DNA from 3 places in the Streptomyces lusitanus genome. Region 3 is predicted to be linked to each of the others. Evidence: riboswitches for the same ligand, from Rfam matches in the RefSeq annotation. Region 3 holds a riboswitch; each other region holds the start of a gene.
What was found. Region 3 has a riboswitch for cyclic di-AMP ahead of ACFOSY_RS01940 (C40 family peptidase). Riboswitches for the same ligand answer to the same signal wherever they lie in the genome.
Positions count from the first base shown of each region.

Region 1: linked by a shared signal. The riboswitch ahead of ACFOSY_RS34045 (M23 family metallopeptidase) and the one ahead of ACFOSY_RS01940 (C40 family peptidase) in region 3 are both predicted to bind cyclic di-AMP.
Region 2: linked by a shared signal. The riboswitch ahead of ACFOSY_RS11325 (M23 family metallopeptidase) and the one ahead of ACFOSY_RS01940 (C40 family peptidase) in region 3 are both predicted to bind cyclic di-AMP.

Region 1 covers NZ_JBHRWL010000033.1:459,484-463,684, reverse strand. The annotation lists gene ACFOSY_RS34050 (PrsW family intramembrane metalloprotease) at 1-474, shown strand, start outside; gene ACFOSY_RS34045 (M23 family metallopeptidase) at 580-1,596, opposite strand; cyclic di-AMP (ydaO/yuaA leader) riboswitch at 1,609-1,764, opposite strand; tRNA gene ACFOSY_RS34040 (tRNA-Met) at 2,071-2,144, opposite strand; gene ACFOSY_RS34035 (dihydrofolate reductase family protein) at 2,208-3,341, opposite strand; gene ACFOSY_RS34030 (hypothetical protein) at 3,531-3,668, opposite strand; gene ACFOSY_RS34025 (DUF3040 domain-containing protein) at 3,986-4,201, shown strand, end outside.
Region 2 covers NZ_JBHRWL010000006.1:406,153-410,353, reverse strand. The annotation lists gene ACFOSY_RS11335 (M16 family metallopeptidase) at 1-849, shown strand, start outside; gene ACFOSY_RS11330 (M16 family metallopeptidase) at 846-2,234, shown strand; cyclic di-AMP (ydaO/yuaA leader) riboswitch at 2,437-2,602, shown strand; gene ACFOSY_RS11325 (M23 family metallopeptidase) at 2,615-3,388, shown strand; gene ACFOSY_RS11320 (GntR family transcriptional regulator) at 3,591-4,201, shown strand, end outside.
Region 3 covers NZ_JBHRWL010000002.1:103,911-108,111, reverse strand. The annotation lists gene pcrA (DNA helicase PcrA) at 1-1,447, opposite strand, end outside; cyclic di-AMP (ydaO/yuaA leader) riboswitch at 1,690-1,863, shown strand; gene ACFOSY_RS01940 (C40 family peptidase) at 1,871-3,055, shown strand; gene ACFOSY_RS01935 (hypothetical protein) at 3,073-3,426, opposite strand; gene ACFOSY_RS01930 (C40 family peptidase) at 3,791-4,201, shown strand, end outside.

The DNA.
Region 1 (4,201 bases), on a different contig from region 3:
TTCGGGCTGCTGACCTGGCTGGTGGTGTGGACGCGGCAGCGGGAGCTGCGCACCGTGCGCAAGGAGCTGCCCGCGTACGCGGTGGCCGGCTGGCTGCGTCCGGCGGAGCCGTTCGCGCTGGGTTCGATGCGGGCCCGGCGGCTCGCCCGGAAGTTCGCCCGCGAGCACGGAGGCAGGCCGGCGGCGCGGGCGGTCGCCCAGTACGAGGCGTACGCGACGTCGCTGGCGTTCCTGCGACACCGGGGCCGCGCGGGGAAGGCGGGGGCGGACTTCGTGACCCGGGAGCGGGAGCTGCTGCTGGAGCTGTGGCACCGGCGCGCGGCGGCCCGCCCGGCGCTGGAGCACGCGGCCCGGCTCACGGCGCCCCCGGTGCCGTACGGCGCGGGATGGGCGTACGGGCCGGTGTCCGCACCGTGGCCGGCGCCGGGGCAGCCGCCGTATCCGGCGTACGGGGAGAACCCCTACCGCCGCTGAGAAGGCCCCGGACATGCGGAACCGGCAGCCCTGACGTCGGGGGGTCGTCGTCGGGACTGCCGGCGTTCACGGCGACGGCGGCCGGGACGCGGCCGCCGGGGTGGTTCAGATGCTGAGGCCCTTGCCGGCCAGCCAGGCGGCCGGGTCGATGCCGCCGGAGCCTGCGGTGTGGACCTCGAGGTGGAGGTGGGCGCCGGTCACGTTGCCGGTGGCCCCGACGCGGCCGATCACGTCGCCGGTGTTGACCTTCTGGCCGACGCTGACGTTGATCGACGACTGGTGGGCGTACCAGATCTCGGTGCCGTCGTCGAGGGTGAGCACGGTCTTGTAGCCGTAGCTGCCGTCCCAGCCGGCGGAGGTGATCGTGCCGGTGTGGACGGCCTTGATCAGGGTGCCGGTGGGGGCGGCGAAGTCGAGTCCGGTGTGGTAGCCGGAGGACCAGTAGGCGCCGGCCTGACCGAAGGTCGAGGTGATGGTGTACGAGGAGGTCGGCAGGGCGTACTGCTTGGCCAGCTCGGCGAGGCGCTCGGCCTCGGCCTTCTTCGCGGCCTCCTCCTCCGCCTTCTTCTTCGCGGCCTCGGCCTTCTCCTTGGCCTCCTGCTCCGCCTTGGCGGCGGCCTCGGCGGCCTCCTTCTCGGCGGCGGCGAGGGCGGCGGCCTGCGCCTTGCTCTGCGCCTGGCCCTGCTGCTGCTCGACCTGCGCCATGATGCGGGCGCGCAGCGCCTCACCGGCGTCGGCGGCGCCCTCGTCGGTGTCGGCGGTGGTCATGCCGATGTCGCTGAGGGGGGTGCTGGAGCCCTTCGGTGTTTCCTCGTCGGAGATGAGGGAACCCACGTTGGGCAGGTCGGGCATGGAGATGGAGACGGGCGGCTTGCCGGTCTGGGCGCTGGCCATGCCGCCGGCGCCGACGGCGGCTATGACGCCGACGCCCAGGACGGTGGAGCTGCGGGCGAGTCCGCCTCCGCGCTGCTTGGCGACGCGGTGCCGGCCGCGCACGGGGCGCACGGACTCCGCGGTGGGGTTCCACTCCTCGAAGGGCCCCTCGTCGGCGCCGGGGGCGCCGTAGGCGAAGGTGTCGCTCGGCTTGAACGGGGCCTCGGGGGCAGGCGGGTTGGACGCCACGTGGGCGCGCTCCTTTCCTTCCTTCTCGCCTACCGGGTTAGCTGACGGGTTCGGAGCAGGAAGGTCTCCTACGCGCGTCCACGACCGTGTTTCCACGGCGATGTCCGCCCGATTCACCCCATTGAGGTGGTTCCCCGGTTCCCTCGCGGGATTCGGCGCGTGCGCACGGAGCCGACTTCTGTGACGGCTGGGACGACCGCGCTGCGTTATCGAACGTTAATAGACGCGGGGGCCGGATTCCAAGCCGTTCCTCTTGATCGTTAACGATTTCCGCACGGACGTAAGCGCCATGAGCGGGTGAAAACGGGCGAGTTGACCGCGCCTCGGACGGCCGGTCAGATTTGACGGTACGTCAGTTGTTATGCGATCCGAGGCCGTTCGCTCACTGTGCGTGAAGGGTAAGGGGGTGCGAGTGGCGGCACGGAAAAACACCGAGGGCCGGAATCCTCTCGGATTCCGGCCCTCGGCCTTCAGTAGCGGGGACAGGATTTGAACCTGCGACCTCTGGGTTATGAGCCCAGCGAGCTACCGAGCTGCTCCACCCCGCGTCGGTAAACACCAGTGTACGGCATCCGCGGAGTCCCCCGCACATCCCTTTCCTCCGGGGGCGTTCAGCCGCCCAGCAGGTGCGCGTTCGGCGCCTTCGCGCGCTGCTCGTACTCCGGCAGGACCAGCACCGTGGCGCCCCCCTCCGCCAGCACCGCGCTGCCGTCGGCGTCCGTCACGAAGGTGTCCGGCTCCCGCCAGGCCGTGACCACCCGGCGCACCCCCGCGTCCAGGATGAGCCGCGCGCAGGGCGCCGGCCGGGACGCGCGGCGGGCGCACGGCTCCAGGCTGGAGTACACGGTGGCGCCGGCCAGCCGCGGGTCGGTGGGGTCGGCCTTGGCGAGCGCGGCCTCCTCCGCGTGCACCACGGGGTCGCCGCCCTCCCGGGAGTGGCCCCGCGCCAGCTCGGTGCCGTCGGCGGCGACCACGACGGCGCCGACGCTGAACGCGGTCTCGGAGGGCGGGCACTGCGCGGCCAGCTCGCAGGCGAGGGCGAGCCAGTGCCGGTCGGCCGCGGACGCCGGCGCGCCGGCGCCGGGCGCGGTGGGCTCGTAGCGCATGAGGACGACGTCGCCGACGGGCCGGGTCTCGACCAGGCGAAGCCGTCCGCCCTGGTAGGAGCCGGGCCCGAACAGGCGGGGGGCGTCCGGGTCGCCGACGAACAGCGGGGCGAGGACCAGCTGGACCTCGTCGGCGAGGCCCTGGGTCATCAGCTGGGTGTGGATCCGGCCGCCGCCCTCCACCATCAGCCGCCGCACCCCGCGCACGTCGTGCAGGTGCTCCAGCAGCCGCCGCCAGTCCAGGGCGTCGCCGAGCGGGACGACGTCGGCGGCGATGCCGAGCGCGCGGGCCCGTTCGGCGCCCTTGCCGGTGGTGTAGAGGACCTTGTCGCCGCCGGTGTGCCAGAAGCGGGCCGCGGGATCCAGGTCGCCGGAGCCGCTCACCGTGACCTTCAGCGGGTACTCCGGGCGTCCGTCGGCGACCCGGGCGGCGCGGCGCTCGGGCGAGTTGACCAGCAGCCGGGGGTTGTCGGCGCGGATCGTGCCGGCGCCGACCAGGATGGCGTCCACGGACGCCCGCACCTCGTCGACCCGGTCGAAGTCGGCCGGGCTCGACAGCAGCAGCCGCTCCGGGCCGGTGTCGTCCAGGTAGCCGTCGAGGGAGACGGCGGCGGACAGCAGGACGTACGGGTGCGGCATCGGCGGGCTCTCCCGGGTGCGGGCGGCGGCGGGACCGCTGCGCGGTCCGGCTCCAGTCTGGCAACCCGTGCGGCGGGAGCCGTCCGTGCCCCGGCCGCCGGGCGGGGGGGGTCGGGCTCGATGCCTCGGCCGCCGGGGGTGCGGGGTCCGGGTTCGACGCCCCGTGTCGCCGGGCGTCCGGGCGTGCGGTCAGGGCTCGATCAGGCCGACCCGGATGGCGTAGCGGGTGAGCTCCAGCCGGTCCTTCAGGCCCGGTTCCGCCTCCTCGCCGTCGGTGTGCCGAGGACACCGACGGCCCGCGGCCGGGGGCGCGGCGCGGGCCGTCACCGTCCAGCCTCCGCCCCGGAGGGGGGCGGCGCCATCGGTGACAGTCCCCATTTTCCCGGCGCGGACGGCCCCGTGCCCGCGGTCTCCTGCGTACCGGTCCCCCCTGAGGTTGGGGGGCGCGACGGATGGCTCCGGCCGTGCGCCCCGGGCGACCCTGGAGGCACCGTACCGGGCGGGTGACGACCTCTGCGCACGGGCAAACTCCTGGACATGCGGCCCGAGTTCGCGGCACGCCGACGGTCCGCGCACGTCCCGGTGCCCGGAGCGACGGCCGCCGGCGGTGTGACCGGGCGGCCACCCCCTGGAAAGGAGGAGCCGTGCCCCAGTCCGACGACGATCGCCTGGTCGACCTCGCGGCCCGACTCGAGCACGAGGACCCCCGCTTCGCCCGCTCCCTCACCACCGGCCGCCCGACCCGCCCCCGCGAGTACCGGCGCACCGGCGCCTGGTGGGTACTGATCGCCGGGCTGGCCATGCTGACCGCGGGCATCGTCGCCCCCGACGGCCTGCTGATCGCGGCGGGCCTGGTGACC
Region 2 (4,201 bases), on a different contig from region 3:
CCGTACCACCACACGCCGATCGGGTCGATGGCGGACCTGGACGCGGCGACCCTGGAGGACGCCCGCCACTTCTTCCGCACCTACTACGCGCCGAACAACGCGGTGCTGTCCGTGGTCGGCGACATCGACCCGGAGCAGACGCTCGCCTGGATCGAGAAGTACTTCGGCTCCATCCCGGGGCACGACGGCAAGCCCGCCCCGCGTGACGGCTCGCTGCCCGACGTCATCGGTCAGGAGCTGCGCGAGGTCGTCGAGGAGGAGGTCCCCGCGCGGGCGCTGATGGCCGCCTACCGGCTCCCGGAGGACGGCACGCGCGCGAGCGACGCGGCCGACCTCGCGCTCACCGTCCTCGGCGGCGGCGAGTCCTCGCGGCTCTACAACCGGCTGGTGCGCCGCGACCGCACGGCCGTCGCGGCCGGGTTCGGCCTGCTGCGGCTGGCGGGGGCGCCGTCGCTGGGCTGGCTGGACGTGAAGACGTCCGGCGACGTCGAGGTGCCGGTCATCGAGGCCGCCATCGACGAGGAGCTCGCCCGGTTCGCCGAGGAGGGCCCCACCGCCGAGGAGATGGAGCGCGCCCAGGCCCAGCTGGAGCGCGAGTGGCTGGACCGGCTCGGCACGGTCGCCGGCCGCGCCGACGAACTGTGCCGCTACGCCGTGCTGTTCGGTGACCCGCAGCTCGCCCTCACCGCCGTCCAGCGGGTGCTCGGGGTGACCGCGGAGGAGGTCCAGGAGGTCGCCAAGGCCCGCCTGCGCCCGGACAACCGCGCGGTGCTCGTCTACGAGCCCGTCGCCCCCGCCGCCGACACCGACGCCGACGCCACCGACGAGAACGAGGAGACGGCGAAGTGACCGAGCTCGCCACGATGGAGTTCCACCCCCGGCCGCAGGCGGGCGAGGCCAAGCCCTGGGCCTTCCCGGCCCCCGAGCGCGGCGCCCTCGACAACGGCCTGACCGTGCTGCGCTGCCACCGCCCCGGCCAGCAGGTCGTCGCCGTCGAGGTGTGCCTCGACGCGCCCCTGGACGCGGAGCCGGAAGGCCTCGACGGCGTCGCCACGATCATGGCGCGCGCCTTCTCCGAGGGCACCGACAAGCACTCCGCCGAGGAGTTCGCCGCCGAGCTGGAGCGCTGCGGCGCCACCCTGGACGCGCACGCCGACCACCCCGGCGTCCGTCTCAGCCTCGAGGTGCCGGCCTCGCGGCTCGCCAAGGGGCTCGGGCTGGTCGCCGACGCCCTGCGCGCGCCCGCCTTCGCCGACAGCGAGATCGAGCGGCTGGTCCGCAACCGCCTCGACGAGATCCCGCACGAGCTGGCGAACCCGTCCCGCCGCGCCGCGAAGGAGCTCTCCAAGGAGCTGTTCCCGGCGAGCGCGCGCATGTCGCGCCCGCGCCAGGGCACCGAGGAGACCGTCGAGCGCATCGACTCCGCGGCCGTGCGCGGCTTCTACGAGAAGCACGTCCGCCCGGCCACGGCGACCGCCGTGGTGGTCGGCGACCTCACCGGCGTCGACCTGGACGCGCTGCTCGCCGACACCCTGGGCGCCTGGACCGGCTCGCAGGGCCGGCCGCGGCCCGTCGCGCCGGTGGTCGCGGACGACACCGGCCGCGTGGTGATCGTGGACCGGCCCGGCGCCGTGCAGACGCAGCTGCTGATCGGCCGGATCGGCCCGGACCGGCACGACCGGGTGTGGCCGGCGCAGGTGCTCGGCACGTACTGCCTCGGCGGCACCCTCACCTCGCGCCTGGACCGCGTCCTGCGCGAGGAGAAGGGATACACCTACGGCGTACGGGCGTTCGGCCAGGTGCTCCGGTCGGCGCCCGACGGCACGGGCGCGGCGATGCTGGCCATCAGCGGCTCGGTCGACACCCCCAACACCGGCCCCGCGCTGGACGACCTGTGGACCGTGCTGCGCACGCTGGCCGGCGAGGGCCTCACCGACGAGGAGCGCGACGTCGCCGTGCAGAACCTGGTGGGTGTGGCGCCGCTGAAGTTCGAGACGGCGGCGGCCGTCGCGAGCACCCTGGCGGACCAGGTCGAGCAGCACCTGCCGGACCACTACCAGGCCGACCTGTACCGGCAGTTGGCCGCCACGGGCACCGTGGAGGCCACGGCCGCGGTGGTGAACGCCTTCCCGGTGGACCGTCTCGTGACGGTCCTCGTGGGCGACGCGGCGCAGATCAAGGCACCCGTGGAGGCGCTCGGGATCGGCGAAGTCACCGTCGTGGCGGCCGAGTAGGGACGGAGCGGGACACCCCGCGCGCGAGGGCCCCGGTGGCGGGTACGTCACCGGGGCTCCCTTATGCCCGGATTGAGGCGGAGGTTGCCTGTCTGCCCTGTGGGATGCGCTACAAAACCCGGGAATCGTTTGGGGATTGCGAGATGTCCCGCTTAGTTTCGTGCGGGCTGTTCGTCGGGCAGTGCGCCGCATCCGCGGCACCGGACAGTCATCGCCGAGTCCCCGTACGGCGCGAGCCAGGGGAGCCGGGGACCCACATGAAGTCCCTGGGGTGAATCGGGCGCCCGCGCGTGTCGCGAGGGGGCCCGTAGGAGACCTTCCTGCTCCGAACCCGTCAGCTAACCCGGTAGGCGAGAGGGAAGGAAAGGACCAGCTTGTACATGGCGTTCACGCGCGCCACCGGGAAGCACCGTCGTCCCACCAGCAGCCGTCGCGGCACCGCCCGTGCCGCCGGCGTCGCGGCCCTCGCGGGCAGCGGCGTCGTCGGCTCCCTCGCGGCCCCCGCGCTCGCCGCCGAACCGGCCGCGGCCCGCACCGGCCTCACCCCCGTCGTCACCCTCGGCGACGTGGCCGCCGACCGCATCGACGCCCAGGCCGCCGCCCAGCACGAGGCCGCCCGTGTGGCCGCCGAGGCGGCCGCGCGCAAGGCGGCCGAGCAAGCCGCCCGTGAGCGGGCGGCCGAGGAGGCCGAGAAGGCCCGCGCCGAGCAGGAGCGCGCCGCCCGTGAGGCCGAGCGCAAGCGCCTCAACACCTTCGTCTCCCCGATCCCCGGCTCGTACGTGTCGACCGCCTACCAGAGCGGCGGCGCCATCTGGTCGTCCGGCAGCCACACCGGGATCGACTTCCACGCCGCCTCCGGCACGCCCGTCCACTCCGTCGGCGTGGGCACCGTCGTCGAGGCCGGCTGGGGCGGCGCGTACGGCAACCAGGTCGTCATCAAGATGCACGACGGCACGTACACCCAGTACGCGCACCTGTCGTCGATCGCGGTGTCGGTGGGCCAGGAGGTCGCCGCCGGCGAGCAGATCGGCCTGTCCGGCGCCACCGGCAACGTCACCGGCGCGCACCTCCACTTCGAGGCGCGCATGTCCGCCGAGTACGGCTCCGACCTCGACCCGGTCGCCTACCTCCGGTCGCACGGCGTCACCATCTGAGGCGCGCCCTCCCGCCCTCCGGGCCCCGGCTCTCACGAGAGCCGGGGCTTTCGCCGTTTTCGGACCCGTCCGTCCGGGCGCGGGCTGTCCAAAATTCATGTATGGATTCCGGGCCCCCGTCGGAAATTGTCGCCGATTGCAATAGAGTCACGAACGGACGTCAATCGTCGACGTTTCACGGGGATTAAGCCGGAGGTCGGTCATGCGTATTCCCGCGCACTCGGTGTGCACGGCGATCCGGGACGACATCGTCGCCGGTGTCCACGAGCGCGGGGGCCGGCTCACCGAGGAACTGCTCGCCCGCCGCTACGGGGTCTCCCGCGTCCCCGTCCGCGAGGCGCTGCGCACGCTGGAGGCGGAGGGGTTCGTGGTGACCCGGCGGCACGCGGGCGCGTGCGTGGCGGAACCCACCGAGCAGGAGGCCGCCGACCTGCTGGAGATGCGCCGGCTCCTGGAGCCCCTCGGCGCCTCCCGGGCGGCCCAGCGGCGCACCGACGCCCATCTGAAGGTGCTGCGCGGCCTGGTCAGGCTGGGACAGGAACGCGCACGTCAGGGCAACAGCGACGACCTGCGCTCGCTGGGCGGCTGGTTCCACGAGACGCTCGCGCAGGCGTCCGGCAGCCCGGCGCTGACGTCGATGCTGACCCAGCTCAGGCACAAGATCGCCTGGATGTACGCGGTCGAAGGCCCGCCCGACCCGGTCGCGTACTGGGCGGAGCACGGCGCCATCGTGGACGCCGTGGCGCGCGGCGACGGCGAGCGGGCGCGGGCCCTCACGGCGCTGCACACCGAGCAGGCGAACGCCGGGCACCG
Region 3 (4,201 bases):
CCTCAGGGTTGGCCAGCACCCGCAGGTAGGCCAGGACGTCCCGGACCTCCTTGCGCTCGTAGAAGCGGACGCCGCCGACGACCTTGTAGGGCAGGCCGACGCGGATGAAGATCTCCTCGAAGACACGGGACTGGGCGTTGGTGCGGTAGAAGACGGCGACGTCGCCCGCCTTGGCCTCGCCCGCGTCCGTGAGGCGGTCTATCTCGTCGGCGACGAACTGCGCCTCGTCGTGCTCGGTGTCGGCGACGTAGCCGGTGATGAGCGCGCCGGCGCCGGCGTTGGTCCACAGATTCTTCGGGCGGCGGGACTCGTTGCGCTCGATGACGGCGTTGGCGGCGGACAGGATCGTCTGCGTGGAGCGGTAGTTCTGCTCCAGCAGGATCGTCGTCGCGTCCGGGTAGTCCTCCTCGAACTGGAGGATGTTGCGGATCGTCGCGCCGCGGAAGGCGTAGATGGACTGGTCGGCGTCGCCCACCACGCACAGCTCGGCGGGCGGCACCTCGGCCTCCGGCGGGACGTCGACGGGGTGCTCGGAGGCGCCCCCGACGAGCTCGCGCACCAGGGCGTACTGGGCGTGGTTGGTGTCCTGGTACTCGTCGACCAGGACGTGCCGGAAGCGGCGGCGGTAGTGCTCGGCGACGTCCGGGAAGGCGCGGAGCAGATTGACCGTCGTCATGATCAGGTCGTCGAAGTCCAGCGCGTTCGCCTCGCGCAGGCGGGACTGGTAGAGCGCGTAGGCCTGGGCGAGGGTCTTCTCGAAGCCGTCGGTCGCCTGGGCGGCGAAGTCCTCCTCGTCGATCAGCTCGTTCTTCAGGTTGCTGATCTTGGCGCTGAAGGACTTGGGCGGGAAGCGCTTGGGGTCGAGGTCCAGGTCCCGGCAGACCAGGGCCATCAGGCGTTTGGAGTCGGCGGCGTCGTAGATCGAGAAGGACGACGTGAAGCCGAGCTTCTTGGACTCGCGGCGCAGGATGCGCACGCACGCGCTGTGGAACGTCATGACCCACATGGCGTTGGCGCGCGGGCCGACGAGCTGCTCGACGCGCTCCTTCATCTCGCCGGCGGCCTTGTTGGTGAAGGTGATCGCGAGGATCTGGCCCGGGTGGACGCCCCGCTCGGCGAGCAGGTGGGCGATGCGGTGGGTGAGCACACGGGTCTTGCCCGACCCGGCTCCGGCCACGATGAGCAGGGGGGAGCCGGAGTGCACGACCGCGGCGCGCTGGTTGTCGTTCAGCCCCTCCAGCAGCGCGGCGGAGTCGATCACCGGGCGGGGGGCGCCGTCCCGGTAGTACGTGTCCCGGTCCGGGGGCACGTCGAACTTCCCGCCGAACAGGTCGTCCGGCAGGGGCTCCGGCGCATGCTCGTCCTCGGGTGGCGGCGGGGGCTCGTCCGCCGGGCCGCGCTGGGCCTGGAGGTCCGCCAGGAAGCTGTCGTCAAAGAGGCTGCTCATCGCTCTCCGAGTCTAGGGCGCTCCACCGACAACCCGGGCCCGCCCCGGAAACATCCCGCCCCTCCGCCGGGCGACCCGCCGCCGGGCACCCTCCACGGTCACCGGCTCACCCTGCGTGACACCGCCCACAAGGTCACGAAAATGTATCGGGCATATCGCCCATCAACCTTCACAAGGGCCACACCAGTTGGCTACCGTGCCGTCCGGGCCGCTCGTCCCCCGCCGGCGAACCTCGCCGGACCGCGCGGCCTCCGCCGAGTCCGTCACTGTCCGCCGTGGCAGCCGGAGCCGGGGACCCACCGAGACTTGGGGTGAATCGGCCCACTCTTCGGAGCAGGCCGTAGGGCAACCCTTCCGATCAATACACCCGCCCGAACCCGACAGCTAACCCGGTAGGCGGAGCTTTGGAAGGAGTCGCCTCCCTTGGCGTCGCACCGTAAGTCGCGCACTCCCGGCGCGCGCGTGGCCGGCATACGCACCCCTGCTCTCGCCACGGCCGCGCTCACCTCCGTGGCCCTGCTCTCCCAGACCGCCGACGCCGCCCCCGGCGACGACCGGCCGAGCCTGGAGGAGGTCGAGAAGAAGGTCGGCGACCTCTACCGCCAGGCCGAGTCGGCGACGGAGAAGTACAACGCGGCCAAGGAGAAGACGACCAAGCAGCGCAAGGAGGTCGACACCCTCCTCGACGACGTGGCGCAGCGCACGCAGAAGCTGAACGAGGCGCGCGCGGAACTGGGCTCCTACGCGGCCGCCCAGTACCGCACCGGCGCGGGCATGCCCGACACCGCGACGTTCCTGCTCGCGGAGACCCCGCAGGACGTCTTCGACCAGCGTCAGGTGCTGGACCGGATGACCGGCCGCCAGAAGGCGGCGGTGGACGACTACGTCTCCCAGCAGACCGAGACGATGAAGAAGCGGCAGGAGGCCACCGAGAGCCTCCGGACGCTCACCGAGACGCAGGGCGACCTGAAGACGGCCAAGGCCACCGTCCAGAAGAAGCTCGCCGACGCGCGCGAACTGCTGTCGGAGCTGACCGCCGAGGAGAAGGCGCGGCTCGCCGCGATCGAGAAGCGCAAGCAGCAGGAGGCCGCCCGCAAGGCGGCGGAGCTGGCCCGGCAGCAGGCCGAGCAGGAGCAGGCGGAGCAGCAGGAGCGTGAGGAGGCCGCGCAGCAGGGTGGCGGCTCCTCGGAGGGCTCCGGGTCGGGGTCCACGGGCTCGGCCGACACGCCCCCGGCCGACTCCTCGTACGCCGCCAAGGCCGAGAAGGTCCTCGCCTTCGCCCGCGCGCAGATCGGCAAGCCGTACGTCTGGGGCGCGACCGGTCCCGGCTCCTACGACTGCTCGGGGCTCACCCAGGCCGCCTGGAAGGCCGCCGGCGTCTCCCTCCCGCGCACCACCTACGACCAGGTGAACGCGGGCACCACCGTCCCGGTGTCCCAGGCCCAGCCCGGCGACCTGGTCTTCTTCTACGACGACGTCACGCACGTGGGCATCTACATCGGCAACGGCATGATGATCCACGCCCCGAAGCCGGGCGCGTACGTCCGCGAGGAGTCCGTCTACTACGACGGCGAGTCCGCGATCCACAGCATCGTCCGCCCGGCCTGACGGCCGGCAACGCGGGCTCAGGTCCAGAGGACCGCGATGAAGATGTTCGTCACGGTCAGCAGGCCGACCAGGCCGAAGAGCCCCTTGTCCACCTTCTCCTCGTCCCGCTTCACGTAGACCAGGCCGAGGATCACGACCAGCAGCGCGAGCTTCACGCCGATCTTGATGTTGTCCACGGAGTAGTCCTGGGCCTGGTTGAGGCCCACCAGCACCACGCCCGTGACCAGCATCGTCAGCGCGCCGTGCAGCATCGCGGGGACGAAGCGGGCGGTGCCCGCGCCCATCGCCTTCATCTGGGTGAGGAAGCCGCCGAGCAGCGACGCGATACCGATGATGTGCAGACCGACGAAGATGTGGATGAGTACGTCCATGAGGCCGGAGCCTAGCCAGGGGCGCCCCATAGCATTCCGCCGCCCTCACCCTTCCCGCCTTCACCACATCGGTCATCACCCTGAGTGAGAGCGAAGCCGCGTGAGCGGCCCGTCGGTCACTTACGGTCACCCGGCGGTCCGAGGGCGACAGTTCCGCACAACCCGTATCCCGCCCCGCACGGCCCGGCCTAGCGTCCTGCCCCAGGTGACCGGCTCCGCATCGCCGCTCGGGCCAGGAGCGGCGGCCGGACACCACCGCCGAAGAAAGGGTCCGGCGGCGGGCGGCTCCCCCGTCACCCCGCCGCCGGACTGCCGGGCAGACGTCCGGCCCCGGCGGACGCCAGTGGGAAGGACGGCAGCGAGGGTGGCAGCGCACCGCAGGTCACGGCAGCGTCCGACGGGCGGCACCACGGTCCGTGCGGCCGCCACCGTCGTCCTCGCCGGAGCGGCCACCGCGGCCGGCTTCGACGGAGCGGGGCACGCGGCGCCGCAGCCGGCGCCCGCCCTCACCGGTGCCGACGTGGACCGCCTGTACCGCGAGGCCGAGGTCGCCACCGAGAAGTACAACGGCGCCAAGGAAAAGGCGGATTCGGCGCGGCAGCGGCTGCGCGACCTCCAGGACGAGACGGCCCGCGCCCAGGCGCGGCTCAACGAGGCCCGGGAGGCCCTGGGCACGGTCGCGGCGGCCCAGTACCGCGCCGGCGGCCTCGACCCCGCCCTGCGGCTGATCCTGTCCGACGACCCGGACGCCTACCTCGACGGCGCGGCCCTCACC